2 regions of the Paenibacillus sp. EKM206P genome follow, and region 2 is predicted to be linked to the other one. Evidence: predicted binding sites of a transcription regulator. Region 2 holds the regulator's gene; the other holds the start of a gene.
The links. Region 2 encodes NrdR, which represses ribonucleotide reductase genes. Its sites were predicted from a motif close to AACACNATATATNGTGTT; they were not measured.

Region 1 (15,091 bases), on a different contig from region 2:
ATTCTACTCCTGTCTTTGCTGCTGCTCGTTACAACGGGCTGTGCGAATGGAACAGACGGTAAGGCAGAAAAGGAAGATCCTAATGACACCAGTCCCATTACATTTACTTTCTTTGGCGGTGATTCCAGCTCTAACTGGAACAACATGAAGGATGCTGTCGGACAGGAAATTATCAAGAAAACGGGCGTTACGCTAAATGCCGAACATGCTGTCAATGGTCGAGGCGAGGAAAAGTTTGCTTTAATGGCAGCGAGCGGAGAGTATCCAGATCTCGTGTACCCTAAATCAGACATTGGCAAGTTAGTCGATGCCGGGGCACTCATTGACTTAACCGACCTCATTGACAAATACGGCCCTAACATTAAGAAAGTGTATGGAGACTATTTTAATCGTATTAAATATAGTAGTGAAGATCCAGCCATCTACACGATCCCGACCAATCTGGGTGTGGATCACATTGCGTTTGATGCACAAGCCGGCTTCGAAATCCAGCACCAGGCACTTAAGAAGCTCGGATACCCTAAAATCCGCACCGTTCAAGATTTTGAAAAAGCACTTAAAGATTATGTCGCCAAATATCCAACCACCAATGGACAGCGAACCATCCCCCTATCACTCGATGCCGAGGACTGGAAAATTCAAATTACAGTGACAAACCCGGCTGTTACTGCTACAGGTGGACCCGACGATGGCGAATATTATATTGATCCTAAAACACACAAAGCCATTCTTCACTACAAGCGCCCAGAAGAACGTGAATATTTCCGTTGGTTGAACCATATGTACAATGAAGGACTGTTGGATAAGGATACTTTTGTGCAAAAAAGTGATCAGTACAAGTCCAAAATTGCCGCAGGCCGTGTCATCGGACTCATTGATCAGGAATGGAACTATCAAGATGCCGAAAATGCGCTCAAGGCAGCAGGTAAGGATGAATTCACTTACGCCCATTTTCCAGTCACTTTAAATGAGAAATACGAGGATCATTCCCTTCAGCCCATTGGCTTCGATACCGCATCCGGGATCGGAATTACAACCTCATGTGAAAATCCGGTGCGGGCTATCAAGTTTCTGGATTTTCTGGCCTCCGACGAAGGACAAATTTTACGCAATTGGGGAATTGAAGGCCAGCATTACAACAAAGAGAACGGCAAACGAGTCATTCCAGCGGATGTGCAACAACGTAAGAACACCGATAACGCTTCTTTTAGCAGAGAGTCAGGTATCGGTTTGTACTGGATATGGGGGCCACATTATGGCGATAGCGTGAAAGACCCCTCTGGCAACTATTACACAACCAATTATCCGGAGATGATTACCGAAAATTATAGTCAAGCCGAAAAAGAGTCCCTTCAGGCATACAAAGCCCATACGTGGAAAGACCTGTTCCCGAACGAAAAAGATTTTCCGGTAAAAGAGTGGGGGGCTGCCTACAACATGCCTGTTCCGACCAATACGAATTACAATGTTATTTATCAAAAGTCGCAGGACATTGTACGCAAACGCATTCCTGAGGCCGTACTCGCCAAGCCAGATCAGTTCGACGCTGTGTATGACCGCATGCTCCAAGAGCTGGATCAGGCGGGTGTGCCAAAGGCTGAAGAAATCTACACTGGCCTAATTCAAAATCGGCTGAAACTGTGGTACGGCGAAAAATAGGGTTTGCCTTTTTAATGAAATATTACAGGGCTGACAGACCATGCTGTTCAGCCCTTCTACATTAACTATTGTTACATATTCTGTTTGGTTTCTTTTTCTTTTCAAGAATTACTTTTCCCTGATACACGATTGACGTAAAACAATAAAATGATAGGAATCAACGCAATCCCGCCACACATCACCCAAGATATTTGAATAGGTGTTTGATCGGAAGACAAATCCGTAAAATTACGACTGATGGTCCCTGTCACGATTAAACCTATGCACATGCCTAATTGTGAAATCGCAGAATCCAGAGAGAGTAGTGTAGAACGATACTCATTAGAGATTCTTTTGTTCAGAAAAATTTGTTTCGCAACCGGGTACATGCCGCGCCCAATTTCATAGATCAAAAAGGTAAGCAGTACAGGATAAAATGTGTTGAATGCACCGGCTAAAATGAGCCATATCCCAATCATGCCGCAGGCATACATGAGTATATGTACATCACTGAATCGTGCGCCTAGCTTTCGAACCAGGTAACTTCCCAAAGTCATACATAGTGAATACCCTGCCTTGATAAACCCCATAATCCAAATCCCTTGTTCAGAAAGGCCAACCAGACGTGGCTGTTGGAATGTATTCCCCGCCGAGTTCGAAAAGCTGATAAATAAGCCAATCATAAACACAATCCAGATAAACTTATTTTCAAAACCGATACGGACACTTTCTCTGATAATCGTTTTAATACGAGTAGTAGACGTCTTTCGATGTGCAACATTCTCCTCATCCATATAAAAGAAACATAGAAAAATGCATACAATAATAGATAAAATACTAACCGCCCATGGAAGTGAATAGTTAAAAGTTGCGAGAAAGGCCCCCAACAGACCACAAATAAATCCTGAAATGTACTGTATACTGTTAGAGGTTGTAAAAAGAACTTCCATGGGCTTATCACTATTTTCCACAACCCATGATTCCAACGAACCTGATTGTAAACATATAGCCAGACCTCCAAAGACTTGTGCAAACACAAGCACCCCGATATGATCTGTCGAAACGAACAATACACTATAGGCTAGAAAACAACAAAGTCCCAAAATAACAGAGATTTTTCTTCCATACTTGTCTGCAATAGCCCCAGTAGGTATCTCAAACAGAAAAATACTTATAAAGAATACAACCAGTAAGAAGTTCGCACTCTGCAAAGAAAGTCCTTTAGCTAATAAAAAAAGGATGAGCGTAGTCCCCGTGATTTCACTCATAAAAAATTGAAGAAAGCTGACGGAGTAATATAGCTTATGAGGTTGCACTCTCAGGATTCCGTCGATTGCTGTGCAGCCTCATATTCACTTCGCAAAATCCCCATCTGAATAATGTCATAGTATCGCCCTTCCCTGAATAGCTTTTCCCGCAGCCGCCCTTCCTCCTTGAAGCCGCTGGCCAAATAGCAACGGTGTGCACGTTCATTGAACGCATAGACCTCCAGCTCCAGTCGATGTAGGTTCAGCGTATGAAATGCAAATTTTTGTAACAGCCGGATCGCTTCCCGTCCATAACCTTTGCCCAGATCACCGTCACGCCCGATCACAATTCCAAGGGTGGCATGCCGATTCACCCAGTTGATTTTAAATAAGTCCAATTGTCCGATATAATCCAGGGTGTCTTTATGCGCAATGACAAAACCTTTGATCTCGGGGTTGCCGTCAATCATCATCTGTACAAAAGATTCACTATTCACCTGTGAATGCGGATAGATAAACACGTCGCTTAAACCACGTGTGATTTCCGGGTCATTGACCCATTTTCGGATATCTGGTATATCCTCTTGACGGTATTCTCTCAATACAACTCGTTTTCCAATGATATGCGGCATCGTAATCTTCCCTCCGATTATGTATTTGTTTAAGCACCTTTATGCTTCCATTACTCTCACAAACTCCAGAAAACGTGTACCTTTATAATGAAGCTCCCCACGATCCCCGATCACAATCATACCAAAGTCCCTATCCTTCACCTCCAGCTCCTTACGCTCACCCCCGTCAAACTCAAAGGTGATATAATAATAGGTCGAAGCTGAAAAATCGCCTGATCCCCCACGCACTCTCGTCCGTTTATCCACAACCTTACATGAACGTTGTACCCGTTCGGCTGCTTGATTGGACAGGCCCGCTCCGATCGTTTTGACAATTCCCATAATCATTACAAAAGCAATGAGTCCAAATACGATAAAAAAGATCGTATTAAACGATTGAACTTCCATAGAATCACTTCCCATTCACTTCATCCTTTCTACAGTAAAATGTAAATTTTCCATTCTATTGCCCATTGACAAATCGTACATCTTCACCCTCAAAAACTCCAATACTTTTTTAACATACTTACGAAAAAAAAGTTCTTTCGCTCTTTTCCGCACCCCGCTTGGACTTCTACCCGATCTGGGTCCTCTGATCCCCTCTAGACCGATTGACAAAACTATATATAGATATAAAATAGAGAATGTACTCTAAATATAGTGTAAAAAACGTATTTATGACCGATATCTTGAAGATACAGGTATGAAAATACATGTAAATATAGAGTCAAAAATTTAAAATGGCACAGCCAGCAAGGGATTAGAGCTATGATGGATCTCGGGCAATGCCGTTTTCTTTTTTTCGTTAATTGTTAAGGAGGATGCATACCATGCTGATTGCTTATGATTCCAAGACCGGCAATGTAAAAAGATTTATAAACAAGCTCAAGCTTCCAGCGGTTCAGATCGAGGAGCAAATGACTATAGAAGAGCCTTACGTACTTATTACATATACAACCGGGTTTGGGCAGATACCTGAGAGGGTATCTTCCTTTTTGAAAAAAAACGCACAAAACCTTGTTGGTGTAGCTGCAAGCGGCAACCGTAACTGGGGTGAGAAATTTGCCAAAAGTGCGGATTTGATTGCCGACCACTATAATGTCCCCGTGATTAGTAAATTTGAATTATCTGGAACGTTCGGAGATGTAGAGCGTTTTAAACAGGAGGTGAGCCGAGTTGCGGCATATTGAATTGAACAACATGTTGATGAAACGCGATACAGACGGCTTTTTCCAATTGGAAAAGGACCAAGAGGCTGTAGCAGAATTTATGAAGGAAGTTCAGGAACGGAGTTTGAAGTTTGCTGACACAGCCGCTCAAGTGCTGTATATGATTGAGAATGATTATTATGAGAATTTCTACAACAGCTATACGGCTGACGAAATTAATGATATTTTCCATATCACTCATAGCTATAATTTTAAATTCCCTTCCTATATGGCAGCATCCAAGTTTTATACCGATTATGCAATGAAGAGTAATGACCGTAAAGTCTATCTGGAACATTACCCTGATCGGGTTGCCGCGGTTGCCCTGCATTTGGGACGCGGTAACGCGGATACGGCACGCCTGTTGTCCCGCTCGATGATGGAGCAACGTCTCCAGCCAGCGACACCAACGTTCCTGAATGCAGGCAAAAGCCGCCGTGGGGAATTGGTATCCTGCTTCTTGCTCGAAATGGACGACTCCCTGAACTCGATCAACTATGTGCTAAACACTTGCATGCAGTTGTCCAAAATCGGCGGCGGTGTTGCCGTTAACCTGTCGAAGCTGCGGGCACGCGGCGAAGCGATTAAAGGCGTAGAAGGCGCAGCAAAAGGCATTATGCCTGTGCTGAAGCTGATGGAAGACGGCTTCTCTTATGCGGATCAAATGGGGCAACGTAAAGGCTCTGGGGCAGCCTATTACAACATTTTCGGATGGGATGTGCTGGAGTTTCTGGATAGCAAAAAAATCAATGCTGACGAAAGAGTACGTCTTAAGACACTTTCGATTGGATTGCTGGTGCCAAACCGTTTTTACAAGCTGGCTCAAGATAATGAACCGCTGCATGTATTTGCTCCTTACAGTGTGTTCAAAGCCTATGGAACACATCTGGACGACATGGATTTGGATGAAATGTACGACACGCTGCTCGCCGACGATCGGGTGAAGAAAAAAATAGCGATGAGCGCACGTGACATGCTGACGAAAATTGCCATGATTCAGTTGGAGTCTGGTTATCCATATATCATGAACAAAAGTAACGCGAACCAGGCACATGCTCTTAAAAACGTGGGTCAAGTCAAGATGTCGAACCTATGCACGGAAATCTTCCAGTTGCAGGAAACTTCCGAAATTACAGATTACGGCCAACAGGATACCATCCGCCGGGACGTGAGCTGTAATCTGGCTTCTCTGAACATTGTAAATGTGATGGAGCATGGCAAAATCCGCGAATCCGTTCACGAGGGTATGATTGCGCTCACCTCGGTCAGCGATATGACCCAAGTAGCTAATGCGCCAGGTGTTGCGAAAGCGAACCGTGAAATGCATTCCGTCGGTTTGGGTGTCATGAATCTGCACGGCTACCTTGCCAAGAACAAAATTGCGTATGAAAGCAATGAAGCAAAAGATTTTGTCCGTACCTTCTTCATGACGATGAACTATCATTCCATCGAAAAGAGTATGGAAATCGCGAAAGCGGCTGGACAAAGCTTTTATGGATTTGAGGAATCGGATTATGCGACAGGCGTATATTTTGACCGATACCTGAACACAGATTATCGTCCAACAACTGCACGTGTGCAAGAGCTGTTCAAGGGCATCTATGTTCCGACTACAGCGGACTGGGACAAATTAAAAGCAGATGTGATGAAAAATGGCCTGTACCACGCCTATCGTATGGCAATTGCGCCGACTGCCAGCATTTCGTACATTCAAAATGCAACATCCAGCGTCATGCCGATTGTTGAGCAGATTGAAACCCGTACCTATGCCAATTCGACGACCTACTATCCAATGCCTTATTTGCAAAAGGATAACGTGTTCTTCTATAAATCCGCTTATCAAATGGACCAATTCAAAGTGCTGGATCTGATTGCAGAAATCCAGCCGCATGTGGACCAAGGAATTTCGACCGTTCTTCATGTGAACAGTGACGTGACTACGCGTCAGTTAGCACGTTGCTATCTGTACGCCGCACACAAAGGACTTAAATCGTTATACTACACACGCACCAAAAAGCTGTCTGTGGAAGAGTGCCTCACCTGCTCCATCTAAGCATAAATGGTAACAAGCTGTAGTATAAAAATTAGATTTTAAATAGATATGGATGCTTTGCATTAGAAGCTGTATCCAGCGTGTGGTTCAGACCTTTACGGGGCTGGACAAGACCCTCGCGGATACAGCTTCCGTATGTCAAGCATACGATGATTCGCCTGCACTATTTCAATGTGTGTTTCTAGGGAATCTCGCAAGCTGAAGGGAGAATGCTAACAATGACAGGTATACAAGCCGTAAACTGGAATCGCTCGGACGATGATTTTACACTGATGTTCTGGAACCAGAACATCATGCAATTTTGGACGGATGATGAAATCCCGTTGTCTGACGATAAAATGTCCTGGGTAACCCTCAGTGATATCGAAAAAGAAGCCTACATGAAGGTGCTGGGCGGATTAACACTGCTGGATACCATTCAAGGCGGTGTAGGTATGCCGCAAATTATGGAGCATGTGGACGGACTGCAACGCAAAGCCGTACTAAGCTTTATGGCGATGATGGAACAAATCCATGCCAAGTCGTACAGTAGCATCTTTACAACGCTAGCTTCCACGGAAGAAATTGACGGTGTATTCCGCTGGGTGGAAGAAAATCCACATCTCCAAACCAAAGCAGAAACCATTCGTCAATATTATATGAATATCCACACACCGAAAGACCTCTATCTCGCGATGGCTGCGTCGGTGCTGTTAGAAAGCTATTTGTTTTATAGCGGCTTCTTCTATCCTCTTTATCTGGCGGGCCAGGGCAAGCTGACATGTAGTGGAGAAATTATCGATTTGATCTTACGGGACGAAAGTATTCACGGTGTGTACGTAGGTGTACTGGCACAGGAGATTTATGCAGAATTGGACGAGGAAGAACAACGTGATCTTTACCAGACGCTGGTAGGCTTGCTGCGCTACTTGCATAATAACGAGGAACAATACACCGAGCAAATTTACACCCCTATTGGACTCGTAGACGATGTGAAAGTCTTTTTGCGCTATAATGCCAACAAGGCCATGATGAACTTGGGCTTTGATCCACTGTTTGAAGAAGAAGAAGTTAATCCCATTGTATTCAACGGCATCAGCACCCATACTAAGCAGCATGATTTCTTTTCTAAAAAAGGAAACGGCTATGTGCGGGCGATGAATGTAGAGCCGCTGACAGATGATGATTTTAATTTTGGCGTATAAGTACAATTACGTAAAACTGTAAACAAATAGGGTTTCAGAACTTGTCCCTGAGTTCTGAAACCCTATTGCCTAAAGAAAGTAGGTAGCATGCGTTCGCTTATATAAAACTGGTATTGCCGCTGTTATAAGGATTATACCCATAAAAGCGGGTGCGGCATGACCAAGTGATACATAGATTTGACCCCCAATAATAGGCCCAATCATTCTTGCTAAAGCCTGAATAGATTGACTACCTCCTTGAATCCTTCCTTGTTCACTAGAATCGACAGACTTGGAGAGCATCCCGTTGAATGAAGGTCCAAAGATCGAATCACCAAAACCAAATATAAACATTCCAGCGATAAAAAGAGGATAGAATGAGAACAAAGTAGATAGCGCAATAAGACTGTAACCTATAATCTCCGAAACCATTCCAAGAATGGCTATCTGTTTATCATTAAGTTTTATCAAAAGCTTGGGCATGATGAAACCTTGTGAAATGATGTCTTGGAAACCCATAATTGAAAACATAAGTCCGATTAGTGCAGGCCTCCAACTGAAAGTATCCATTGTAAATTGTGAAAAAACGGCCTGTAAAGATCCGTTGGGTATCCAAAGTAAGAACGCAGAGACAAGTAACCTATTTAAGTTTTTCATGGAAAGCAGATTTGCAAGCTGTGTAAATGGATTCAGTCTTACAAAGGTAATCTCTTTCAGTCTATGTTTCTTGTCAAGGCTCTCAGGCATAAAAAAGAATCCATAAACAACGTTCAATAAAGTTATGATTGCTCCAAAATACATGGGTACAGAATAACCAAACTTGGCAAGTAATCCGCCTAGAGTTGGCCCAATGACAGTGCCTACACCTACAACCGCACTCACCCATCCAAAGTATTTGGTTCTCTCTTCTGGAGGAATGATGTCTGCAAAATAGGCGAAGATCGTGCTTATGCTCCCGCCTGTTAACCCTTCTATGATGCGCCCAGCAAATAGTACCCATAGAGCTCCTCCTATGCCAAAAACCAAGTACCCAATTGCGGAACCCAAAAGGCATACTAAGAGCAATGGACGACGGCCATATTTGTCGCTCAAAGCTCCAAGTACGGGAGCCGCAAAAAACACGCAGAATGCATAAACAGAGGTCAGCAGCGTAACAACTATAGCTTGTTCTCCCGGACTGCTTGTATAAGGCTGCACTAAGAATGGGACGACAGGTATTATGATACTGAAGCCTATTCCGCAAAGAAATACAGAGATAAGGCCGAATATTAAAGCGTGTTTATCTACGGTTTGTTCTGTGTTCTGTTCATTGTGTGATCTACATTTGAACACTTCATTTCTCCCCTTAAAGGTTAATTTTTACTTCCTCGGAAGCAAAAATATCGTATCACAATTTTGCTTCCTCGGCAACAAAATAATAACAAAAAAATGCAGCCCGTTCTCAATAGAGCCCGGCTGCCTATGGTTTGATTTTCATTATTCAAATTTATTCCGTCTTAATATCTATACCCTGTTTTTTTATTTCTGCATCCAAATGCCTACTATACTTTTCCAAGAAGCTAATCATACTGTTAAATTGTTCTTCGGTTACCTGCTCAAATACGGCTTTATCCCGCTCTTGAAACTCTTTGTGCAGTTCCTCATGGATGTTATAGATTACTTTCCCTTCCTCAGTAAGCCTAAAATAGACTTCTTTCTTGTTATCCAGCTTCTGGTAGCTTTCGATAATGCCTTTTTTTATAAGCTTCTTAGTTATTTTACTTATGGCACCGGTAGTCATATAAAGGGACTCCGCAAGTTTTGTCACGTTGGAATCTGCATTTCTTTCAATGTATTCGATGCAATGTACTTCAGAAGGCTTATAACCCTTAAGGCTGTCTTCCATCTTATCTTTATTAAGCCAAACCATCTTGTTAAATAAGTCCCTGAAACCCACTATGACCTGTTCTTCTTTGTTCATGGCCTGTCCTCCCACCAGTTGGTGCATTAACAATACAATATAGTATATTTTTGTTTCTATTTCAACAATATTAAAATAATTATTGAATTGAGCACGAGGGCATACACGAAAAAAAAACGGCCAGATCGCTAAAGTAGCGGAATCGAGCCGTTTTACATTTCTTAAGACCGAGCCTCAGTGAACATTTGAAAAGTGACACCAAACTTGTCTGTTACATTCCCATAAGCTGGATTAAAATGGGTTTCCTGCAAAGGCATTCCCACCTGTCCTCCCTGCTGTAGAGCATTAAACATTTTTTGAGCTTGCTCCACACTATCGGTTGTAATACAGATGCTCACCTGATTCCCGCGGCTAAACGGTGACCCGGGAAAGGTATCAGAAAACATGAGCTCTGTCTCACCCACTTTAAGGGTAGCATGTCCCACACGTTCCTTGACCTCTGCGGGAATGGGAAAATCGGGGTTTTCCGGCATTTCCCCAAAGGTTTGAATAAAAAGCAGTTGAGCATCCAATGCCTCTTTATAAAATTCGATTGCTTCTTTTGCATTTCCATCCATCGTGATGTAAGGAATCAAACGTTTGGACATCTTCAACACAGCTCCTTTAATTCGAGGTGGTTAACCCAGCATTTCTCCCGTATTATATACAAAACTTGTCAAGAAAAACAAATCTGTATTCTTAGCTTTCATGCACTTGAACGCCAAGCTGCTTTAGCTCCTTTATCGCTTCCGTAACGTTACGCTGTGGATGAAGCGCAGAGATCATCTGTGCAGTGATCGGAACGCCGTTGAAAATCTGGCTTACCACCCCTAGAGAAATCGGCAACTCATAGTAACTCTCAGCCCAATCCTGATATTCCTCCGGTGTAACTATAATTTTCCCCAACAAAAAGGATGAGCCATCGTCATATCCCTCAGGAAAGTTCGCGTTGCCCATACGCCACTCTTTATCTCCCGCTTCCCTCCACATACAAAAGGTAACGTCCTCTTTCTCCAGTGCTTCATCTTCCAAAAGCTCCATCATATCATCAGGCACACCGTCATATATGCCCGGCCAGACTTCATATTCGTCTCTCGCATGAGAACTTACAGGGGATTCATGGTCAAACCCCTTCAGCAGCACACCTTCACCCGTCCATAGCATATGAATCGTATCTCCAGCGCCATTGTTTACCTCACCCAGGCACACATCACCAGACCATTCAGACTGCATACGATACGTGCGTAACCAATCTTCTGGAGACAATATAATGTCCAGCGCTGACAGTAGTAGCATTCTGTCTTTTAAACCATTCGGCGTTAGCTGTGCATCAAGCATCATATTCTTCATCATTCCCCCACTTTGTTCATGCGTACTAAGAATTCATCTGTCCCTACCTATATCTTTCAAGCTTCGCTCGCTCAACCACCTGCCGAATGAATGGTCCTTTGGCTTCGGTATACGCTGCACGGTCATATTTGAATGCATAGCTTTCTAAAAAATGCCTTCTAATCGTGCTTGGCACAAATCAGAAGGCATTCTCTTGTTCAATTTAAAAATCATTCAGCAACTCCAACCCTATTATTCGGCTTCTCAATCACGATCAGACAGGTGCTGTCTGGCAAAGAAACCTGCTGGCCCTGCTCATCCATGAACTCAACACGTCTAGACAGCGCCTCGGCATAGCCCTCCTGTAAATAGTGGCGGCTCACGCGGATAATCGCTTGTGATCCAAGTGTGCTACGAATACACTCTTCATACTGTGACGGGGTAAAATAACCAAACTGCTCCTGCACTTCATGCACATAGGCTTCCGCTCCCCATGTATAGGTATAGAGAAATTCCATCGCATCGTTCACTGGTAAAACAGCCTCATGCTCCCCCACACGCTCTATTTCAATGTGGCGACCTGCAAAATCTTGCGCATACCGTATCAGCCATTCCATTCCATCCGGCTCCAAGAATCGAATTCGTCTGCGCTGCTCTACTGGTTCGGTCATAATCCCGTCACGAATGATGATACGCCCGCCGGGTGCAAGCACACGATAGGCGCTCTGCAGAGCTGCCTCCACTGTTTGTGGATTGAACCGAATCCCATCTCGTTCAATGTAGGAATAGAGCTCGTGAAGAATTGAAGAGAAGATGACCGTGTCCATACTCCCCGTTTCCACATATTCCTCTAACTGAAGCGCATCCCCTTTGATGACATCCCAACGATGGCGCTCCAATTGCTTTTTACGTTTAAGTGCCTCAATGACATTTACAGAAATATCAAGACCTAATGGCTTCGCATCTGGTCTTTCCTGTTCGATCAGATCCAGCAGTACACCCCCGCCGGGTCCAATATCCAGTATGCGGGTTCCAGTCACATAATCTAAAATGATCCTTTTGTAATCTACGGTCTGGTTCATATCTGTAAGGTACGTTTCCTCATTGTGAAAGCGATCATACGCATCGCGCCGTAATCCGAACAGATCGAACAGCAGCAGGACTGCTTTGTCATACAGAGGCGTTTTTTCTGCCTCAATACAAAAGTCAATCAGTTTCTCAGCCGCAGATGAAAATACAAAATTAAAAAATACAGTACTCGGCAGCTCTTCTTTATGCTCCACGATCACACTCAAATGAGGATTATGCTTCCGTTTTCCTTTTGAAATGTCCTGCCAAGACAGTGCACTTAAATATTTTTCTATCATTCGTTTTTTATATACGTTAATTTTCTTGACACCACGATAGTCATAGTACATCGTATTCATGAGCGATTCGAAACTGATATGGCGAACGGTCGCAGGCTGTTCCTGCCCTGTGCCATCCCTTAATGTGAGTAAAAATACCTTTACCAGTTCTTGAAGTGAAAAATCCTGCAAAGCTGATTCTACATACCAAAGTGTCCGATTCTCCAACGGAGCCAGCGCCTTCTCTACATTCAACTCCCGCTCTAGTTCTGTGTAAGCCTGCTCGAACGGCTCCCCTTCATGAATGGAAACCGACCGTAACCTTTCCAGTCGCTCCTTTACACTCCAGACTACAGGTGCGTTATCCCATGCAATCCAGCCGATCAGCTGCTCCACTTCACTGCGTACTTGATCCCATAATGCAGGTTCCACCCCGGCGATAATACACTCGTTCAGGGCCCGTAAAACAAGCTCCAGTTCCTCAGGGCTTAGCCAGCCTTTACGAGTAATTTCAAGCAGCAGTCGATTTTCAGCAAAAGGAATTTCCCCCCGTATATATTGCCCGATCAATCCATGCGTCTCAATCAGAATTCGGGTCATGCTATTGCGCGGGTAAGCAGGGGACTCCGCTTGGGCCTGTCTGACATACAGTTGGGAGGATCCGATATTATGTACAAATAAATTAATACCCTCATGCTGCCAGCGTAGCCGTTCGCGGACTGTGCCTCCTTTGGCTGTCTCAGACCATACCAATACATCCTCCAGTAGCTCTTTAACCCAGAATGACAATGGAAGTCCGTCCAAAATAAGCAACGTACGCTCCACGTAATCCAGTACAGGATTGGCATCCTTTAACTCACCTATAGATCGAATGCGTTCCAAATTTACAATACGCTCCTCAGCCGAAACAAGCAGCTTTAACCAAGTCGGTGTATCCCAGGCCAGATCATTTTCTTTCCTGTAATTAGCAATGGCTTTTAACGATTGCAACATTTTTCTCACCTCGTGTGATTCGGATTCGGTATGCACAGGAGACTTTGAATAAGACATTTGGATTAAAACCTTGTATATACTACACTTTACCATACATTTGTAACTTCCACCTCGTGGAAAATATTAAACATTTGTATCAATCAACCGCTTGACATACTTTCCAAACGCATACATAACCCTCAAGTGCACTAGACAGTGCCACTTCAGACAAAACAAATGACCGTAACTTCCATATAAGGAATTACGGTCAGCCTGTTTATTTCCATATACAGTTTAACGACACGACTCCCACTACCTCCATCTTCCGAACTTATCATTCTGGACTTCGTTAACCTGTCCAAAAAATACCTGCATGATCTATTTCTACCTGTTCGAGCTGTTCTTCAAAGCACGGATTAGGTGCAATCTCTTTTACACACTGCCAGCTTTCAGCTTCTTGCCGGGCATATACATGCCAATGATTTTCTTCCCAGCGAAATTGGACAATGTCCGTGCGATCCCACAACTCAGTTTCATTAGAAGGCCTTTCCTCCATCAAGATCAAACAGTTATCCTCTATTTGATAAATGAGCCGCACGTCAGAACGTACGTAGCCTGGCACCTTTAGCGCAATATAGCCATTCAGCAGGTATTCAACCTTTTTAACGGTAAACGGATCGATCCGTTCGTTCACGAGATTTCCACCCCTTGATCAATTCGTAAATATTACGATTTAAATATAGCAGAAATCGAAGTTTTTGAAAAGAGTCCTTCATGCCGTCCCAAAAGCAAAAAGATATCCTCCAGCCTGAAGGCTCAGAAGATATCTTATTACTCTTGTTATACGCAGCCGAATCATAATCCCCTATGATTTCTAGAAAGTTAAAGTGCCGCTGTGCAACACGGCAACCATCTATAATAGATTTCGCTTATTTATCAACAGAAACGCCATCTGGTACTGGAATACCAAAATCAGGTGTTCCATCTTCTTTCCAGTAGAACGGCTGCACACGTGTATGACGATTCGGATCATACAGCGGGTCGCCTGTAATTTCCTTGTAATTCCGGGCGTGATATACGATTACATCGCTACCATCAGCAGCAACCGTAAAACTGTTATGACCTGGCCCGAATTGTCCTGTTTCCTCATGGGTGCAGAATACCGGCTGAGGTGATTTCGTCCATGATTTCGGATCAAGTAAATCCGCATTCTCATCTGCCGTCAACAGACCCATGCAATAATTGTGGTCTGTGGCGCTAGCTGAATAACTGATAAAGATCCGCCCGTTCCGTTTCAGAACCGCTGCTCCTTCATTCACCTTAAAACCGATGATTTCCCAATCATATTCAGGAGTGGAGATCATCACCTGCTCACCGCGCAACGTCCATGGATTGCTCATTTTGGAAATATACAGATTGGAATTACCGACGATGTCAGGGTCCTTCTGAGCCCACACATAATACAAAACTCCATTATGCTGGAAGGTTGTCGCATCGAGAGCGAACGTCTCCCAACGGGTTTTGATCTGTCCTTTTTCCACCCATTCCCCTTCCAGAGGATTAGCTGAATCATTTTCAAGCACGA
Region 2 (15,091 bases):
GTAAATTTAAACAGGGACAACTGGATTCGGTGCTTAGTGTTTGTGACAAAGAAAAAAAGAATGTAGGTCTGGTTTTCCGTGTCCCCAAGTCAGCTTTTGCAAATAATATGACGCTCGACGAATTCGTACAGCAACGTGAAGAAATCTCCGCATTGGGCCTAGAAAACTTTAAGGCTGTGGATACTACCCCAATCCAGATTGATTCCACAACCGCCAGAACAGCCGATTATAGCGGGAAATACAATGGCCAACAGGTCTATTACTTCAGTGCCATGTTAGAGAGTAAGCAGCACTATCTTCAAGTATTAATCTATTCAAGGGGAGGCTCTGCAGTAGAACAACATCACGAATTTGCAACTATAGCCAGCTCCTTGAAAGTCTTAAGCGACTCACAAGTTAAGCCAGACCTTCGCTCAACAACTATTTTGAAAACATTTAAAAGTGAAGATGCCACGCAACAAATTCGTCTCCCTTATATATGGAAGACTGGTTTAATTCTTAATCCAGATGCGCTAATTCAAGCTTGGTATGAAAAAAACGATGCATACATGACGATCATCAAGGATTGGAAATCTGAACTGCCGTATGAGAAATCCTCAATGATCACATTAAAAGATTACGCTGAGTTTTCAGCTCAATTAGTACTCAAAAGGTCTGGAAAAGGGATTATTTCGACAGGACCAGTAAAGGTCAATATAAACGGGAATCAAGGCTTGCAATACGAAGTATGGGTAGAGAGTGATAAAGTAAAAATTGTATATCTAATCACTTATTTGGAACATTCCGACTCATTCTCTCAAATTATTTTTTGGACGAGAGCTGATTATTACGATAATCAAAAATCTGAATTTCAAAGATACACCAAAACATACAGAGAAGAAGAAATATAGACATGATAAAATCCGCCAAACACTTAGGAATCTTTGTGTTAAGCGGATTTTGTCTATATGACTATCACAGCTTGAAATTCTAAAAGCTTCCCCTTGTTTAGATAGGAGATGTTACTTGTACATCCTTTTATTTTTTGTGGGCTAATAAGAGATTAACTATGGTATCCAGCTAAAGGCCTTTCCATAGCTCACTATGCAGAATCTGATTAGCCCCTTCATCTTCTGAACCGTATACAAAGATGTGATCTCCCATATACTCGGGTAAAACCTCAAGTGAAATATTTTCAAATCCTTCTTTCATATTCAATGCCTTCTTGGTAGGTGGCAGCTTTAGCATCTGATAAATGGTCGGACTTCCGTAATTGCCGCCTTTCGCTGCCAAAACATATATCGATTTATTGGCGACTTGTACAATTGAAACCGTCTCTCCGTCCTTAACGATACCTTGAATTTTCATTCTGGCCTCTGCAGCTTTCTTCTCGTATTCAGTAATCCACTGCTCGGCTTCTTTCTGCTTGCCAAAGATTTCACTGATTCTACGGAATTTATCCAGTGCTTGCACTGCCGCTTGTCCATCGCTGTTGGATGTTGTCGCTGTATGATTAGCCTTCGTTTGCGAACTTCCATTTGTATTCGTCGGAGCCGAGCAAGCTCCCAGCATCAATGATAAACACAGCATAATCATCATGGCCGTTATTTTAACTCTTCCGTGCATGAGCCTGCGATACAAGGTCGGGCTTAAGAGGTTCGATGCCCTGCCAATACAACTGCTGCAACAACTCGTATACAAATTGATGAAACCAGGCTTTAACATGCAGTTTGCCAAGTCCAGAAGCTCCAGGCCATTCTTGCTCCAACAGCTTCACTTTCTCGTACAGGGACAGCGGGTAATGTGGTGCGAAAGCATACTGATTCTGAAAGGGATTTTCCTTTTCCAGCAATTGTGCTATCTCTTTGCGATCAGGCAGGGCCAACGTCGCCCTGTACAAAATGATGTAATATTCAAGCACATCCTCCGCCAGGATACTCAGGCACATTCCTTTTCCGCCATGCAGTACATGGAAACGCTCTATCCTGTGAATACTGTTATCCAACCGTACCCGTGGACTTCCACGCACGGCATATAAGAACGCACTGGCAGGAAGTCGATAGGCTCGAAGCTCCTCTCCTTTTTCGATCTTCCTATGATGAACATCCATCACCTGTATAAAAACATGATTCCACAGCAAAATGTGATCGTTCAACTTCATTACTACCGCTCAGCCCCCATCCAAACCGTTCCTTCAGTTCTTATTCCGTCCTATCAGAATTAAATTTATTATAATTGATAATCATTCTCACAAGCAATCGAATATATCCAACTTCCTCTGAATAGTTTAAAACCATTAATTATGTATGTATATATCAAAATATAAGTAAAAAAGCCCTGCAAAAGGGCTATCTTTCTTGCGATTCATTCTACTGTCGATTAAAGCTCTACCTGTATGGCTATGTTCCAAACCGTTTGCGGTACCCGCATTTTCGGCATAACTCTTCTACCGCTTCTCTTTTGGAGAACCCGAAGTACAGACGGTTTGCACGCTCCCCTTCCACAATGTCGGAAAAAGATTGCTCATGCACATTACCTAAATTAATGACACCTTCTCCATCCAGACAGCAAGGGACCACCGTTCCATCCACCAATATCGCTGCTTGGCTACGGAGTGCATGGCAAAAGCCTTTTCCGTCATCTTCCGGGGCACTGAGGCTCGGCCATTCAAATTCGTGGTCCTGATTCAAATAAACGTTTGGTGCGATTTTGACCCCACTACCCGGTATCACCTTTTCCTCAATCCGATAGTCCAGTCCAAACTCTTGCTCCAGTCGTTCAAGTGTTTCCCGATTGCGCTGACGCTGCACATTAGTCAAATTATCTTCAGTCAAGTTCCAGAGACGGAACGAAATAATGACATTGTGTTTCACCGCTTCTCTTACAAACGTGAAAATATTACCCAAATATCCTTCTCGATCCACGGAGCCTTCATGTCCGTCAAAACTATGGAGAGAGAAGTTCATCTGACGCAGCGCTGGTTGCCCAAGCAGCTTATGTCCGGTCTTCGGCAGCAAGGTACCATTAGTGGTAATATTGACCTTTAAGCCTTTCTCATGAGCACTTTCCAGTAAAAGATCAATTTTCGGATGGAGCAACGGCTCTCCTTTTACATGCAAATAGATATAATCTGTATGTGGTTTGACCTGATCAAGCACATTTCGAAAGACTTCCGGATCAATAAATTTTTTGACACGCTGTGTTTGAGGACAAAAGCTGCATGCGAGATTGCAAATGCTCGTTATCTCAATGTATACCTTTTTAAAAGTTTTCAACATGATTTCCCCATTCTAACCTTCATCCTGAGCATCTTGTTTATGCTCACTAATCTTATGATTATAACGGGTTATCACCGACAGGTAAACTCTCCAGTCTCCCCCTTGGTGTGGGCATCAAATGCTCGACACCTACGCCTATCCAAGATTTGTTTGATATTTTCTATTGACCCTAGGTCTGACCTAAGGTTTATAGTGGAGTTATTCAAATATCAGTAAGGAGTCCTCTCATTGAAAGAACACATTACGATCAGCCAGCTTGCTCAGCTTATGAATGTATCTGTACATCAACTGCGATATTTTGAAGAAAAGGGAATCCTCTATCCATCACATACTGAAGAAAATCAATATCGGATGTACGGGCTTCATGAGATTTATCAGCTATCGCATATTTTATTACTACGTAAATTAAATGTCCCTGTCGGTCAGATTCAAGAATGTATGACTTCCTATGCTGCCGATGATTATAACCAGCTTTTAGAGCATTCGTTGCAAAAAGTACAAGCTGAAATAGCTAACTTAAAGATGCATGAACAGTTTATTCACAAAGTGTTAGAAGAATATAATAATCGGACCCAGCAGGGCGATGAGTATCAAGTCAAACGATTAGGTCCCCGTCATTTAAAGCTATGGTTTGCATTGGAGAATGGTCAAGAGTTCACTGCCGGAAACCTATTTGAACACCGCCCTGCCCCACCTCGATTATTTGAAAATGACATGCATTACTTGCCTGATGCTGGACAGTTGAAGCTGTGTTATGAAACGGCGGATGTGGCTGACTATATTCTGGAAGAAGGCAACTATCTTTATAAGCATCTTTCCGTCATTGAAGAACCTGAGATTGATTATGAGATCAAACAAATGGAACGATATGTAGCTCATCACCAATATAACTGCCAAAGCAAGATCATTCTAGTAGAAAAATCTTATCTTTCGATGTTCGACAACAACAAGCTACAATATGAAATTCAAGTCAAAGTAGAATAAATCTTGGAGGTGTTACATGAGTGCAAAATCTTTTGACATTGTTGCATACCAAAAACAAGACCATGAAGCTGTTTGCAGTCTTTTAGTCGAATCGTTTAAAGCAAAATTCCAATCTCTTGTTACACTAGAGGATCAAGCTACACAGCAGTTGTTAATGCAGGTTTGGGTTCAAAATCCTTATTCTACATCTATGAAACAATTTGTAGCCAAAGAAAACGAAGAAGTTATCGGTGTTCTTTCCCTTAAATGGAAACCCTCCTACTCTTCACTTCCTGAAACAAACCCCATTTCTTTGACTCCGCTCCTAAAACAGTTTGGTTGTTTCAATGTATTTAAATTTTTGGCAGGTATGCATGCGCTAGAGTATACCCCCGCTGCAAATGAGTGTTACATTGATCATTTGGCGATTCGTTCAAGTCATCGTAATCAGGGAATAGGACGCCATCTTGTAGCTTTCGCACAGCAATTTTCGGTTGAATCTGGTTTTCATGCATTGACGCTTCACGTAGCGCATAAGAACCAAGGGGCTATCCGTTTGTATCACCAACTGGCGTTTGAAGTAAAACAATCCAAATATAATGGGTTACGGCATTTTTGGTTCAAGGAGCCTGTATGGCATCTGATGAGTTGGCAAGAGAACCTGCATTCGAGGAGAGAGCATCATTGAAAAAAACACTCAAGCTTACTTTTGGTATTGCGGCAGCTCTGGCTGTTGCCTTGGTACTCATTGTTCTATATCAAAATTCCTACAAGATGACAGAAGAAAAAATACAAATCACGACACCTAAAGGGCTGTTAACAGGTACATTAACTTTGCCTAAGAACTACTCGGGAAAGATTGGATTGGTTGTTTTTGTCCATGGGGATGGTCCTATTAATGACACCTATGATGATGGATACAAACCACTGTGGGAAAAGTTCGCTTCCAAGGGTTATGCCTCCTTGTCACTGAATAAGCCCGGTATTAACAGCGCTCCTGGTAACTGGCTCGCCCAAAGCATGGAGGACCGCGCACAGGAGATCCGATATGCAATAGACTGGGCAAGAAGCTTACCTATGATTGATAAGCAAAAAATCGGCCTATGGGGAGCCAGTCAAGCAGGATGGGTCATTCCGAAGATCGTTAAAGAGGAGCATGATATTGCATTCAGCATCCTTGTATCGCCTGCCGTGAACTGGATTTCCCAAGGACAATTTAATACCAGAAAAGAACTGGAGCGAGAAGGAGTTACTCCGCAAGAAATTCAAAAGACATTGAACTACGATCAAGAGATTCTACAGTTACTGAAAAGACAGGCTTCTTATGAAGAATATCTAAGCATAGCCGATCCTGACGATATGATTTCCAAAGAAAGATGGAGCTTTATACGCAAAAATTTTCTGTCTGATTCCACCGAAGAATTAAGTCACTTCCATACTCCTGTACTCTTGGTTCTGGCTGGAAAAGATATTAATGTCGATGCAAAGGATACCGAGCGAGTCTATCGCCAGAAAATACCTCCAGAACTGCTGTCCGTGATTCATTTACCTGAAGCCGACCACTCCATGATGGATGAAAAAATCGCGCGTTCAAAATATCTAACTTTTTTAACAGCCGTATTCGCCCCAAGAAAATTGGTGAATGACGAGTATCTCGAAATCCTTGCCAATTATGTCAGTGAGCGTTAAACAATGATGTTTTTTCCACACTTCTTTTGAATATGCTGATAAAAAATCCATCGAAAGATAAAAGGGTACATTTTTTTTGAGTATACGATTTTCTTAATGCGGTCTACAGACAGTCCGCATTGTTCTGAGAGTTCGTCAATGGGCAGCCCATGTCTGCAAATAACTAGTCCTTGCACTCGTGAATAATGGGTTGCAATTCAAAAAAGACGTCTATTTCCTATAGGATCTGTTTTCTGTGCATTCAGTTACGCGCTCATTCAACTCATAACTGTTCTCGGTTAGACTGGGAATAGATCTATAAACAACAAAAAAACGGCATCTCTGCCGTTTTTCTAAAAGGATGGACTCTCAGGGACTCGAACCCTGGACCAATTGATTAAGAGTCAACTGCTCTACCAACTGAGCTAAGAGTCCATAATAAAATTTTGGTGGAGCCTAGGGGGATCGAACCCCTGACCTCATCGCTGCCAGCGATGCGCTCTCCCAGCTGAGCTAAGGCCCCATCATAAGCAAGTTTTATCAACGTTTCAAGCGACTTCTATATCATATAAAATATTTAACCCTGTGTCAATACTTTTATAAAAAAATATAATTTTCTCCCTTCATGGCCCAGAAAAGATACAGTCAGCGATCAGTCGCTGGCTGTATCTTTAGATAACAGTGTTTTCAGTTCCTTCATAAACATATTGATGTCTTTAAACTGACGATAGACGGACGCAAAACGTACGTAGGCGACTTCATCCACTGGGTAAAGCTGTTCCATGACCAGCTCACCAATCTGCTGGCTATCCACTTCTGTGGCTGCTGTGTTGCGGATAGCGTTCTCCACCTGGGATACGATCATATCCAGTTGCTCGACGGATACTGGACGCTTCTCGCAGGCTCGAATGAGACCGCGCAGCATTTTATCACGACTAAACTCTTCACGGCTGCCGTCTTTTTTGATGACCATGAGAGGGGTTTCCTCCACCATTTCAAAGGTGGTAAAACGCCTGGCACACTGCTCACATTCACGGCGGCGACGGATGGACTTGTTATCATTCGCAGGTCGCGAATCCAGCACTTTCGTGCCATTGTAGGCACAATACGGACATTTCATAATCTCACCACTTTCTTTTTCCAATAAATTCCCGAAGACTTTTAGTAATAATTTTGTCAAAACAGATCATAATATGTTTACCATATCGCGAGGAGGTGAACAACAATGGCACAAGGAAACAATGGCAACTCCAACAATCTGGTAGTCAGCAGATCCTCCGGCGCTCTGGAGCAAATGAAATTTGAAATCGCTCAAGAGTTGGGTATCAGCATTCCTCAAGATGGATACCAAGGTAATATGACTTCCTATGAGAACGGTTCGATCGGGGGCTACATCACAAAACGCCTCGTAACGATCGCCGAACAACAATTGGCAGGTCAATACCAATAATCGCGGTAATAATGCAAAAATAACAAGAAAAAGTGTCTGGATGGGCTGGTAAAAACAGCCTGTCCAACGCTTTTTTCATTTTAAAGCGAAAAGCTCATCATGTCATTAACTTGGATTTAAAAATCATTATAAATTTTCGTGTATTGCCTGTAGTAATAAATGACCCGCTGTACATAATGTCGTGTTTCACCAAAAGGGATTTGCTTGATGGACTCTTCTTTTCCATCCCACACTCCCTTATCCAGCCACTCTTGAACTTTACCCGGCCCTGCATTGTAAGCAGCTACGATTGCTACAGGATTATCCTGAAACTTTATGGATAGGTTATGCAAATACCAGGTTCCCAGCTCAATATTGGTGCCAGGCTCGTGCTTGACACTGTCCAGCGGAACCTTTTGAATCTGGGCGCTGTCCATAATCCAATTTGCCGTATTCGGCATAATCTGCATCAGCCCTAGCGCCCCCTTATGTGACTGCTTACTGGTTTTAAAATTGGTTTCTACACGGATAATAGACGCCACCAAAAATGGGTCTACTTCATACGTCTGTGAATACTGCCGAATCTCATCCTTATATTGAATTGGATAGAACCAGGACATCCAATTTGAATTAAGGAATAGAATCAGGACAAACCCGACAAACAAAATGAGCAGGACTCTTTTCTTTCGCAAAATATTCATGCAAGTCCCTTCCGCTGCCAAAATTGATCAATTTGTCGCTTCGTCTCAGTCTGTGTTCCACTATTATCAATAACGATATCGGCCAAGCTTTTCTTTTGCTCAATATCCATTTGTGCGGACAGCCGAAGTCCAGCTTGCTCCTCCGTCAGACCGTCTCTGAGCACCAGACGCTGGAGCTGAATATCACGTGGTACGTACACAACCATAATTTCCTCGTACAAGCTCTCAAGCCCCGACTCGTACAGTAACGGAATATCTGCCAAAACAAGCTTGTCCGGCTGTTCCCGTTCAAATGCTTCCATGCGCATACGCATTTCCTCACGAATAGCAGGATGTGTAATATCGTTAAGTGCCTGCCGCTGGGCAGGGTCTCCGAATACAATCTCCCCCAGTTTTTTGCGAAGCAGAGTTCCGTCACTGTTCACTATAGCTTGTCCAAAATGCTGAATGACCGCCGCCAACACCGGATGCCCCGGAAGCATCACTTCCCGGGCAATGGCATCTGCGTCGATCAGCAGCGCACCTTTGGCGACCAAAAGAGCCGACACGGTGCTTTTTCCGGTAGCAATACCTCCGGTTAATCCGATATTCATGCTCTTTCACCTCATAACAGCTTCAATATGCCCATCATAATCAGTAATAATGCCGGCAATACACCCAGCGCCTTCATAAATCGAAATGCTGATAGAAAAAAGCCTGCCTTCATCCCTGCAATCAAAAATGTTCCACTGAATAACGTAATAGCCAGCGCAGTAGACAGTGGCTGAAAACCAAGCATAGCTGCCCCGAGTCCCGCTCCGAACGCATCGACCGATAATGCAATACCCAGCCAAACCGCTTCGGTAGCAGATATACTGCCGGAACGGTCCATATCCGCAGCAGACGGGCTTCGAAGAATCCGAATAACAAGCCCCCATTTGCGAAGCTCCAGAGAAAATACTGTTCGTTCCTGCTGCTCCACAGAAGCTTCTGCCGACAGATCTTTTCTTGAGCTAGGGAAAGACTCGGTATCAGCATTCTCTACACCCTTCTTCTCCCCAAGAACAGATCTGCTCGCTGGATCAGTCTGTTTTGTAAGAAGCAAACCCCGAGAGGGCTCCACTGAATCCTCTGGCAAATCCTCTTTGCGGTGCAGAGCTTGAATCAAAGAGTAACAGCCGATACAGATCAGGATGACAGCACCGAAAACGGTAGTATATACAGGAGACAGGGCACGAGATAGTAATGCGCCCAATTGCATGGATATGCCGATCACCAAACCTGAACATACGGAGATGATAGCAATCGACAACAGTGGAATTTTCATTTTGCGCAGACCATATGTAACACCGACTCCGAAACTGTCCAAACTTAGCGCAAATGCCAGTAACAGCAGGGCTCCCCAATGATTAGCCACTCCAATTCCCTCCCATTGCGAAGGCAGGGCCTTATAACAACCGAAACCCTCCGCAGTATTGGTACTTGGAACAATATATGAGAGGGATGGGCTTGGGGTGACTGTGCTTGTTTAGCGCAGAGGCTGGCAGACCGGACAATGATGTGTGCCCCGTCCGGCTACGACAGATTTTTCGATCAATGTACCACAGTTGATGCAAGGCTTCGCGTTACGTCCATAGATTTGCAATTGATGCTGGAAGTCGCCCGCTTCGCCCTGTCCATTCACGAATGATTTAATGGACGAGCCTCCAACCTGAATGGACGCACCTAGCGTGGAGACAATAGCTTCATGCAAGACATGAAATTGGCTATCCGTTAGGCTTTTGGCTGGCTGTGCTGGATGAATCCCCGCCTTAAACAACGATTCATCTACATAGATATTCCCGATGCCCACCACATATGACTGGTTTAACAGCGCTGCCTTGATCGAAGTCGAACGAGTTCCAACAGCGGCACGCAGCATTTCTGGTGTAAAGGCCTCGTCCATCGGTTCCAGACCAAGTTTGTTCAGCGGCTTTTCCAGCAAATCCTGTCCTGCTGGAAATAAGTGCATCGTGCCAAACTGGCGCACATCCTGATAACGCAACTCCGTACCATCTTTAAAATGAAAGATGACATGGGTATGCTTTTCCACAGGATCATGTTGTGAATATAATCCATATCGTCCTTCCATTCGAAGATGGGAGACCAGCACCAGCCCGTCCAGCAAAATCCGCAGAAACTTTCCGCGTCTCTCCACCCCTGTAATCCGGTGATCGGCCAATTCCATCGCAAAAGCGTGGATATCATCGGGCCGTTGAATGATCCGCGGCAGATTCACAGTGACATGATCTATATGTTTATCAACGATAAGCTCGTTTAGCGTTCGTTTAATGGTTTCTACTTCCGGTAATTCCGGCATGATGTCTTCACCTCACCCTATATTATAACGGAAGCAGCGTCAAATTGGGACTATCTACTCATTGAAATATCTTATTTGGCCTCATACCAATTGCTGCCATAGCTTACTTCGGCTTTGAGCGGCACAGCCAGCTTTAATGCAGCTTCCATGGTAGCAGGGACAAGCTCTTTCATCGTTTCCATTTCCTCAGGCGGAACCTCGAATACAAGCTCATCATGTACTTGGAGCAGCATTCTGCTACGAAGATTACGTTCACGTAGCGCTTTATCCATCTGTACCATCGCCAACTTGATAATATCGGCTGCGGTGCCTTGAATCGGCGTATTCATCGCTGTACGCTCGGCGAATGAACGCAGGTTGAAATTGCTGGCGTTAATCTCCGGCAAATAGCGTCTGCGTTCCAACAGCGTTTTTACGTAGCCGTCCCGCTTCGCATCCTTTACAATATCATCCATGTAACGGCGAACGCCTTGGAACACATCAAAATACTGGTCGATAAAGCGAGCCGCTTCCTTCCGCGTAATATTCAAATTTTGTGACAGACCATAATCACTGATCCCGTAGACAATCCCAAAGTTGACTGCCTTCGCAGAACGCCGCATATTGGAGTCCACATCTTCCGCTGCTACACCGAACACATCGGATGCGGTCTTGGTGTGAATGTCCATATCGTGGACAAAGGCTTCCTTCAAACGTTCATCATCCGAAATATCAGCCAGCACCCGCAGCTCAATCTGTGAGTAGTCTGCCGCCAAAATAGACCAGCCCGGTTCGGACGGAACAAATACTTTGCGGATTTTGCGACCTTCTTCAAGACGAATCGGAATGTTTTGCAAATTCGGAAATTGACTGCTCAAGCGTCCAGTTGCTGCAACTGTCTGCCGGAAATACGTATGCACCTTACCCGTTTTCTCCGAAATTTCTTTAAGCAATCCTTCAACATACGTCGATTGGAGTTTGGCAATGGTACGGTACTGCAAAATGTTTTGTACAATATCATGATAGGGGGCCAGCTTTTCCAGTACCTCCGCATCGGTCGAGTACCCCGTTTTCGTCTTTTTAATGACAGGTAAACCCAGTTTATCAAACAAAATCTCACCCAACTGCTTAGGCGAATTCAGATTGAACTCTACTCCGGCAATGCTGTAGATCTCGTTCACCAACGTTGCGATCTGGGCTTCAAATTCTTTACCCAAAGCACGCAGTTCTTCTACGTTCACCAAAATGCCCTGCTTCTCCATATCCGCTAAAATGCGGGACAACGGCATCTCCAGCTCATGAAACAGCCTGTGCATTTCCGTTTTCTCCAGCTCAGCCTGCTGCACAGGCACCAAAGCTTCAATCACCGCTGCCTTACGCGCCACATGATCAGACAGCACGTCCACGTCAGGAACTTTATATTTAGCTCCTTTGCCGAACACTTCTTCGTCAGGACGGATCGAAGACAAGCCATATTTGGCTGCCAATCCGCTCAATGTCTGGTTTGCATCAGTTGGGTCCAGCAAGTACCCTGCCAATTGCACATCAAACTCGGCACCTGCAAACTCAATTCCATGCCAGTGTAAAGCCAAATCCGTACGATGCAGATCATGACCGCGTTTTTTGCGTTCAGGGTCAGCAAGCCATTCGCGAATAGGTGTAGCTGTATCGCTTTGCAGTACATCCAGTGTCATAAAAAACTGCTGTCCCGTTGCGGCAAATATCAGACCTACGATGTCAGCATGATGCGGATTATCGCCATGCGTCTCAACATGCAGCACATCCACATGATCCAACACTTCTACCAATTTGCTAATCCGCTGCTGATCCAGCACTGTTACGTCAGCCGCGGCTTCCTCTACGTCTACCCCAGTACTGCCAACCTCACTTGAAAAAGATAAACGCTCCAGCAAGGACTTGAACTCCAGCTTCGCCAGAGCTGGTCCGGCCGTTTCTGCTTGCAGCCCGCCGAAGGCCACATCTTCCAGCTTCTTGTCCAACGTTACATCCCGATAAATGGTCGCCAAATCCTTGCTCATTCGCGCATCGTCAGCATGTGTCTCAACACGTTCTTTCATTTTGCCCTTCAGCTCATTCGTGTGCGCCAGCACTTCTTCGACTGAACCGTATTGATGCAACAGCTTGAGCGCTGTTTTTTCACCTACGCCGGGAATACCAGGAATATTGTCCGACGTATCGCCCATCAGGCCCTTAAGGTCAATAATTTGCAGCGGCTTCAGCCCATATCGTTCCTGAATTTGCTCAGGTCCATACGTCTCCACCTCAGTAACCCCTTTGCGGGTCAAGCCGACTGTGACATGGTCTGATGCCAATTGAAGCATATCCTTGTCCCCGGTCACGACCAGCACATTGAAACCGGCTTCGTCCGCTGTCTTGGACAGGGTGCCTATAATATCGTCCGCCTCATAGCCATCCAGTTCAAACTGGGCAATGCCAAAAGCGGTCAATAGCTCTTTCAGCAACGGAAATTGCTGAGACAGCTCTGGCGGTGTTTTCTCCCGTCCACCTTTGTAATCCTCGTATCCTTTATGGCGAAACGTTATTTTACCGGCATCGAAGGCAACCAGCATATGTGTTGGTTTGTGCTCCTCCAAGAGCCGCAATAACATCGTCGTAAATCCATACACCGCGTTCGTCTGCTGTCCGCTCGAATTCGTTAACGGTGGCATAGCAAAAAACGCCCGGTAAATGATACTGTTACCATCTATAAGCATGAGTTTATCCATTTAGCACCTCGCAAGTTCATCAATGCATTCGTAACGTTCTTACGTTTTACGCATTCCTCTTCCTATCTTAACATACAAGACTCCTTTTTCAGAAAAAAACGGCTGCTTCCTAACCAAATTTGCCTTTTGCTCAAAGACAAGTCTGGGTCAGAAACAACCGCTATATACCTGAAAGCTCTACTGGTTCAAATCTGGTCTCTCCCCTGTCACGAGATATACAGTGCTTTCACCGATATTCGTAGCATGGTCACCAATTCGTTCAATGTATCGTCCTACAAGCAGTTGCAGCATGGCTTGTGAAGCCTCTGCCGGCTTTTCTACCATAAAGGCGTACAGATCGCTGATCATGTGGCTATACATGGAATCCACACGATCATCCTCTTTGGCCATTTTGTAGGCCAGATCTGTGTTTTCATCCAAATAGGATTTGATCGCATCATCTATCATTTCTTTAACAATGGAAGCCATGTGCGGAATATCCACCAGCGGCTTAATGATCTGCTGCCCTTCCAAGCGAAGTGTCACCTTGGCAATATCAAGCGCCAAATCGCCCATTCGTTCCAGATCACTGGAAATTTTAAATGCAACAATGATCCGGCGCAAATCCTTCGCTACCGGCTGCTGGGTAATAATGAGCTTGGAACCCATATCAAGAATATTCTCTTCCAGCGTATTGAGGGATGCATCATTTTTGACCACCTGCTGAGCCAATTCTGTATTTTTGGTCTGCAAACATTCAATGGCCTGATCGAGCGCCTTCGAAACGTGTGCACCCATTTCGCGCAGTACGGCTCTCAGTTCATCTAACCCTTCATCAAAACCTTTTCTACGTATCATTTCGAAGTCACCCCTTCTGGCATATTCATCAGGTAGGCTTTAGCCAAATCGCCCTGAAATATAATCTTCCGTTCGTGAATCCTGCGGCGTGGAAAACATTGTCTCTGTATCCGCCGCTTCCACCACAACACCATTCAAAAAGAATGCAGTTCTACCAGACACACGAGCTGCCTGATGCATGTTATGCGTCACCATGACAATGGTATATGTGTCTCGCAATTCCTGAACCAGTTCTTCAATTTTCATCGTGGAGATCGGATCCAGCGCAGATGTCGCCTCGTCCATAAGCAAAATATCTGGTTGTACAGCAAGCGCCCGGGCAATGCACAACCGCTGCTGTTGTCCACCGGACAAGCTCAGAGCAGAACGCTTCAAAAAGTCCTTGACCTCTTCCCAGAGTGCCGCCTGCCGCAGGCTTTGCTCGACCAATTCGTCCAACTTGTCCTTTTGCCGAACTCCATGCAGACGCGGGCCGTAGGCCACGTTATCATAAATCGATTTGGGAAACGGGTTAGGCTGTTGAAAAACCATTCCCACCTGCTTCCGCAGAGTTTCTACTTCCATAGTATCGCCGTATATATCCTGGCCTGCGATACTCACGGTGCCTTCAATACGCGTACCTGGTATCATGTCATTCATCCGGTTCAGCGTACGCAGTAGGGTCGATTTGCCGCAGCCGGACGGGCCGATAAAGGCAGTTACCGTTTTTTCAGGAATATCGAGGTTTATATGTTTCAGCGCGTGAAATTTCTCATAATATAAATTCAGCTTATCAATCCGGATTACGGAATCATTCATGGATTTATGATCTCCTTCGTGTTGCAGTTATGATCCTCAAGCATTGCACCTGATTTGCACAATATGAAGATTATATAAGCTGTGTGTAAATTTAGTGTGGTGGATTTGTTAACGGTATGTAAAATGATCAAGAACTTAGCATGAGCTCAAGCTCCTGCGCAATTTCGGCTGCATTTAAAGCTGCTTCCTCTGCGGAACGGGACATTTCGCTGTTTTTGGCTTCAATTTCATCGACGGCCTGCAGTAGTTTGGCAAAAGTTTGTGTTCCGGCAGAAATATATTGAGAACCTGTATGAATCTGCTGCATACTCGTATCCGTCAGTTCAGCGGTGTCACGCAGCATTTGCTCGATATGGGTGAGTAAGCCTGTAATC

Region 1: nrdI (class Ib ribonucleoside-diphosphate reductase assembly flavoprotein NrdI) is a predicted target of NrdR. The motif match lies at 4,144-4,161, and genes of this name have one in related genera.

What each region holds. Positions count from the first base shown of each region.
Region 1 covers NZ_JAAMNQ010000004.1:417,684-432,774, forward strand. The annotation lists gene G9G53_RS11745 (ABC transporter substrate-binding protein) at 1-1,659, shown strand, start outside; gene G9G53_RS11750 (MFS transporter) at 1,761-2,954, opposite strand; gene G9G53_RS11755 (GNAT family N-acetyltransferase) at 2,957-3,517, opposite strand; gene G9G53_RS11760 (DUF2500 domain-containing protein) at 3,557-3,919, opposite strand; gene nrdI (class Ib ribonucleoside-diphosphate reductase assembly flavoprotein NrdI) at 4,327-4,686, shown strand; gene nrdE (class 1b ribonucleoside-diphosphate reductase subunit alpha) at 4,673-6,757, shown strand; gene nrdF (class 1b ribonucleoside-diphosphate reductase subunit beta) at 6,976-7,941, shown strand; gene G9G53_RS11780 (MFS transporter) at 8,011-9,252, opposite strand; gene G9G53_RS11785 (MarR family transcriptional regulator) at 9,407-9,880, opposite strand; gene G9G53_RS11790 (VOC family protein) at 10,042-10,467, opposite strand; gene G9G53_RS11795 (hypothetical protein) at 10,559-11,209, opposite strand; gene G9G53_RS11800 (class I SAM-dependent methyltransferase) at 11,419-13,527, opposite strand; gene G9G53_RS11805 (DUF3024 domain-containing protein) at 13,856-14,200, opposite strand; gene G9G53_RS11810 (glycoside hydrolase family 43 protein) at 14,436-15,091, opposite strand, start outside.
Region 2 covers NZ_JAAMNQ010000001.1:698,320-713,410, reverse strand. The annotation lists gene G9G53_RS03460 (hypothetical protein) at 1-890, shown strand, start outside; gene G9G53_RS26300 (ABC transporter substrate-binding protein) at 1,060-1,578, opposite strand; gene G9G53_RS26295 (hypothetical protein) at 1,589-2,140, opposite strand; gene G9G53_RS03450 (radical SAM/SPASM domain-containing protein) at 2,379-3,257, opposite strand; gene G9G53_RS03445 (helix-turn-helix domain-containing protein) at 3,486-4,241, shown strand; gene G9G53_RS03440 (GNAT family N-acetyltransferase) at 4,258-4,908, shown strand; gene G9G53_RS03435 (alpha/beta hydrolase family protein) at 4,905-5,909, shown strand; tRNA gene G9G53_RS03430 (tRNA-Lys) at 6,251-6,323, opposite strand; tRNA gene G9G53_RS03425 (tRNA-Ala) at 6,336-6,411, opposite strand; gene nrdR (transcriptional regulator NrdR) at 6,541-7,008, opposite strand; gene G9G53_RS03415 (alpha/beta-type small acid-soluble spore protein) at 7,114-7,338, shown strand; gene G9G53_RS03410 (lytic transglycosylase domain-containing protein) at 7,455-8,018, opposite strand; gene coaE (dephospho-CoA kinase) at 8,015-8,611, opposite strand; gene G9G53_RS03400 (MntP/YtaF family protein) at 8,623-9,414, opposite strand; gene mutM (DNA-formamidopyrimidine glycosylase) at 9,526-10,356, opposite strand; gene polA (DNA polymerase I) at 10,428-13,082, opposite strand; gene phoU (phosphate signaling complex protein PhoU) at 13,260-13,919, opposite strand; gene pstB (phosphate ABC transporter ATP-binding protein PstB) at 13,959-14,717, opposite strand; gene G9G53_RS03375 (methyl-accepting chemotaxis protein) at 14,845-15,091, opposite strand, start outside.